DNA from 2 places in the Bradyrhizobium sp. GW821-FHT12B03 genome. Region 1 is predicted to be linked to the other one. Evidence: riboswitches for the same ligand, from Rfam matches in the RefSeq annotation. Region 1 holds a riboswitch; the other holds the start of a gene.
What was found. A riboswitch is a leader RNA that binds a small molecule or an ion and turns the genes downstream of it on or off. The one in region 1 is predicted to bind glycine.
Positions count from the first base shown of each region.

Region 2: linked by a shared signal. The riboswitch ahead of gcvT (glycine cleavage system aminomethyltransferase GcvT) and the one ahead of AC1RUR_RS20795 (D-amino acid dehydrogenase) in region 1 are both predicted to bind glycine.

Region 1 is NZ_JBXAQU010000010.1:208,404-210,601, forward strand. It holds gene AC1RUR_RS20790 (M20/M25/M40 family metallo-hydrolase) at 1-1,016, shown strand, start outside; glycine riboswitch at 1,112-1,216, shown strand; glycine riboswitch at 1,220-1,334, shown strand; gene AC1RUR_RS20795 (D-amino acid dehydrogenase) at 1,403-2,198, shown strand, end outside.
Region 2 is NZ_JBXAQU010000016.1:113,815-116,012, reverse strand. It holds gene gcvH (glycine cleavage system protein GcvH) at 1-37, opposite strand, end outside; gene gcvT (glycine cleavage system aminomethyltransferase GcvT) at 48-1,196, opposite strand; glycine riboswitch at 1,342-1,431, opposite strand; gene alaS (alanine--tRNA ligase) at 1,743-2,198, shown strand, end outside.

The sequences.
Region 1 (2,198 bases):
TCGCAGCGCGGGACATGGCGATCATGGGTGCGACGATCGAGCGCATCGCCGGACGGCAAGGCTTTGGCGGCGTCATCCGCGCGCGCTTCCCGCACCCGAAGCAGGGCGAGCCGGGCATCCTGATCGCCGGACACATGGATACCGTCCATCCGGTCGGCACCATCGAGAAGCTGAAATGGCGGCGCGAGGGCAACAAGTGCTACGGCCCCGGCATCTACGACATGAAGGGCGGCAACTATCTCTCGCTGGAAGCGATCCGGCAGCTGGCGCGCGCCTCGTTCACCACGCCGCTGCCGATCACCGTGCTGTTCACGCCGGACGAGGAAGTCGGCACGCCCTCGACGCGCGACATCATCGAGGCGGAAGCAGCGCGCAACAAGTACGTGCTGGTGCCCGAGCCCGGCCGCGCCGACAACGGCGTCACCACCGGACGTTACGCCATCGCGCGCTTCAATCTCGAAGCGACGGGCCGGCCGAGCCACGCCGGCGCGACGCTGTCGGCAGGCCGCTCGGCGATCCGCGAGATGGCGCGGCAGATCCTCGCGATCGATGCGATGACCACGGAGGACTGCACCTTCTCGGTCGGTGTTGTGCATGGCGGACAATGGGTCAATTGCGTTGCTACGACCGCGACTGGCGAGGCGCTCTCGATGGCCAAGCGCCAGGCCGATCTCGACCGTGGCGTCGAAAGAATGCTGGCGCTTTCGGGCACGGCCAATGACGTCACCTTCAAGGTGACGCGCGGCGTGACGCGTCCGGTGTGGGAGCCGGATGCCGGCACGATGGCGCTCTACGAAAAGGCGCGCGGCATCGCCGAACAGCTTGGCGCAAAGCTGCCGCATGCAAGTTCCGGCGGCGGCTCCGACGGCAACTTCACCGGCGCGATGGGCATCCCGACGCTCGACGGCCTCGGCGTGCGCGGCGGCAATGGCCATACGCTCGAGGAGTTCATCGAGGTCGATAGTCTGGTCGAGCGCGGCCGCTTGATGGCCGGATTGCTGGCGACACTGGAGTAAATTGAATCAATTTCGCACTGCACAATGCGTTGGCAGTCGCGGTCGAAATTTAGCCTTGTCTAAAAATGAGGCGTATCGTACTGCTCGCCCGTCCACGCGACGATGCGGGAGAGATCGCAACGAAGGTTTTCAGCTTTCGTTGCGGCGCCGACGGAGCAACCGCCCCGGAAACTCTCAGGCAAAAGGACTGTATCGTCAGGACGATCTGGAGAGAGACGACACGATTCCAATTGGTCGTGACGTCCACCGAAGGGGATAGTCCGCACCGGCCTCGTCGAGGTCCGCGCCGGATCAAGCTCTCAGGTAACCGTGACAGATGGGGCGCCGCCAACGGCCTTGTGGCTGGCGGTCAGCCGACTCTAACTCACGGGAGCCCCGAATCTGCCATGACCCATATCGCCATCATCGGCGCCGGCATCACCGGCGTGACGACTGCCTATGCCCTGCTCGAACGCGGCTTTGAGGTGACGGTGCTCGACAAGCACCGCTACGCCGCGATGGAAACCTCGTTCGCCAATGGCGGACAGCTCTCCGCCAGCAACGCCGAAGTCTGGAACAGCACCGCGACGATCCTCAAAGGCCTGCGCTGGATGTTCCGGCGCGACGCGCCGCTGCTGATGAACCCGCGGCCGAACTGGCACAAATATTCGTGGATGAGCGAGTTCGTCGCCAATATCGGCAACTACCGCGCCAACACGATCGAGACCACGCGGCTCGCGATCGAAGCCCGCAAGCATCTGTTCGAGATTGCAACGCGCGAAGGCATCGATTTCGACCTCGAACGCCGCGGCATCCTCCACATCTATCACGACAAGAAGGGGTTCGAATCCGGCCTGCGCGTCAACGCGCTGTTGCAGGAAGGCGGCCTCGATCGCCGCCCGGTGACATCAGAGGAAATCCGCACGATCGAGCCGACGCTGCGCAAGGACTATTACGGCGGCTTCTACACGCCGTCGGATGCGACCGGCGATATCCACAAATTCACCCGCGGGCTGGCGGAGGCCTGCAAACGTCGCGGCGCGACGTTCATCCACGACGCCAATATCGATTCGATCGCGCGCGCCGGCAGTGGCTTCGTCCTTGGCTGGGCCGATCTTGCAGCGAGCGATGCGATTGCATCCGCGCGCGGCACGCTGAAGGCGGACGGCGTCGTGGTCTGCGCCGGCGTTGCCAGCCGGCACT
Region 2 (2,198 bases), on a different contig from region 1:
GCCATTCATGGTCGGAAGTGTACAGCGTCGTGGTCATTGTCTTGTCCTCAGCGTTTGTAGGTGTTTTTCACGAAGGGCATGGCGGCGACCGCGAGCGGCAGGCGCTGGCCGCGCACCTCGGCGAAGAGCTTGGTGCCGAGCGCGCTCGATGCGGCGGGCACGTAGCCCATCGCGACCGGCGCGTTCAGGCTCGGGCCGAAGCCGCCCGATGTGACCTTGCCGATCGGCGCGCCGCCTGCGCTATCGGCAAACAGCAGCGCGCCTTCGCGCACCGGCGCGCGGCCCTCGGCACGCAGGCCGACGCGGCGGCGGGATGCGCCGTGATCGAAATGAGCGAGGATCTTTTCGGCGCCGGGAAAGCCGCCGGCGCGGGCGCCGCCGGTGCGGCGGCTCTTCTGCACCGACCATTCCAGCGCGGCCTCGACCGGGGTGGTGGCGGTGTCGATGTCGTGGCCGTAGAGGCAGAGCCCGCCTTCCAGCCGCAGGCTGTCGCGGGCCCCTAAGCCGATCGGCATCACGTCGGGGTTTTCCAGCAGCGTCTTCGCAAGCCGTTCGGCATCGGCAGCGGGCACCGAAATCTCGAACCCGTCCTCGCCGGTATAGCCGGAGCGCGAGACGAAGCAGGCGAGGCCGGCAACCCCGTGCGGGCCGGCGTCCATGAACTTCATGCCTGATACCTCTGCACAGAATTTCGCCAGCACAGCTTCCGCCTTCGGGCCCTGCAGCGCGACCAGCGCGCGGTCGGCCAGCGAATCGATGATGCAGTCGTCCGACAGATGCGCGCGCAGATGCGCCTCGTCCGCGGCCTTGCAGGCGGCGTTGACGACCAGGAACAGGTGATCGCCGAAATTGGCGACCATCAGGTCGTCCAGGATGCCGCCATCGTCATTGGTGAACTGGGCGTAGCGCTGCCGTCCCGGCGCGATCGCCACGATGTCCTGCGGCACCAGCCGTTCCAGCGCGCGGGCGGCGTCCTCGATCCTCCCCGATTTCGGCCGCAGCGCGATCTGGCCCATATGGGAGACGTCGAACAGGCCGGCTTGGCTGCGGGTATGGAGGTGTTCCTTCAGCACGCCGGCCGGATATTGCACGGGCATGTCATAGCCCGCGAACGGCACCATCTTGCCGCCGAGGGAGACATGAAGCCCGTGAAGGGGCGTCTTTTTCAGGGAATCTTGGTCGTCGCGCACTGGCATTACGGGGCCCTCGGCGGTTCCCCGGGGACGATTCCCCGGAAGCAACCAATCGAAGCCCCATCTGTCGCTGTGCCTGAGAGTATTATCCCGTCGGCGGACGCTGTCCGGGTCTTAAGCCCGTCGGCGCCTCTTTCCAGATGTCGTCAAAGCCACGCGGTCCTTTTGCCTGAGAGTTTCCGGGGCGGTTGCTCCTTCGGCGCCGGCATCCAATGCCGGTCTCTCCCGACGTGGCCGTACGATACAAATAGGTAAAGACCACAGGGCGGCCAAGCCTGTCAACGCGGCGCCAGCGCCTTTCAACGGGATTGAGCGCCTGCGGCAACCCACTGATCACGTTGCACAGTTTCTGGACAGCGAAGCTGGCCTTGTCTAAAAGCGCTTTGGCCCGCAGATAACAGCCGAGATCACCGGTTTGGATGGCAGTAAAGCGGGTCCTAAAGCGCGATCAGAATCATCGCGCTTTAGCTCTTTGTTTGAGCATGATCTTTCCGGAAAACCGCTTCACACTTTTCCGGATCATGCTCTGGCACACCCGATTGGATGAACATGAGCGGCGTCAACGAGATCAGGTCGACCTTTCTGAACTTCTTTGCCGAGAACGGCCACGAGATCGTGTCGTCCTCGCCATTGGTGCCGCGCAACGACCCCACGTTGATGTTCACCAATGCCGGCATGGTGCAGTTCAAGAACGTCTTCACCGGCGTCGAGAAGCGGCCGTACCAGCGCGCCACCACGTCGCAGAAATGCGTGCGCGCCGGCGGCAAGCACAACGACCTCGACAATGTCGGCTACACCGCGCGCCATCTCACCTTCTTCGAGATGCTCGGCAACTTCTCGTTCGGCGACTATTTCAAGGAGCGCGCGATCGAGCTGGCCTGGACGCTCATCACGAAGGACTTCGGGCTGAACAAGGACAAGCTGCTCGTCACGGTCTATCACACCGACGACGAGGCGCACGGCCTCTGGAAGAAGATCGCCGGCTTCTCCGACGACCGCATCATC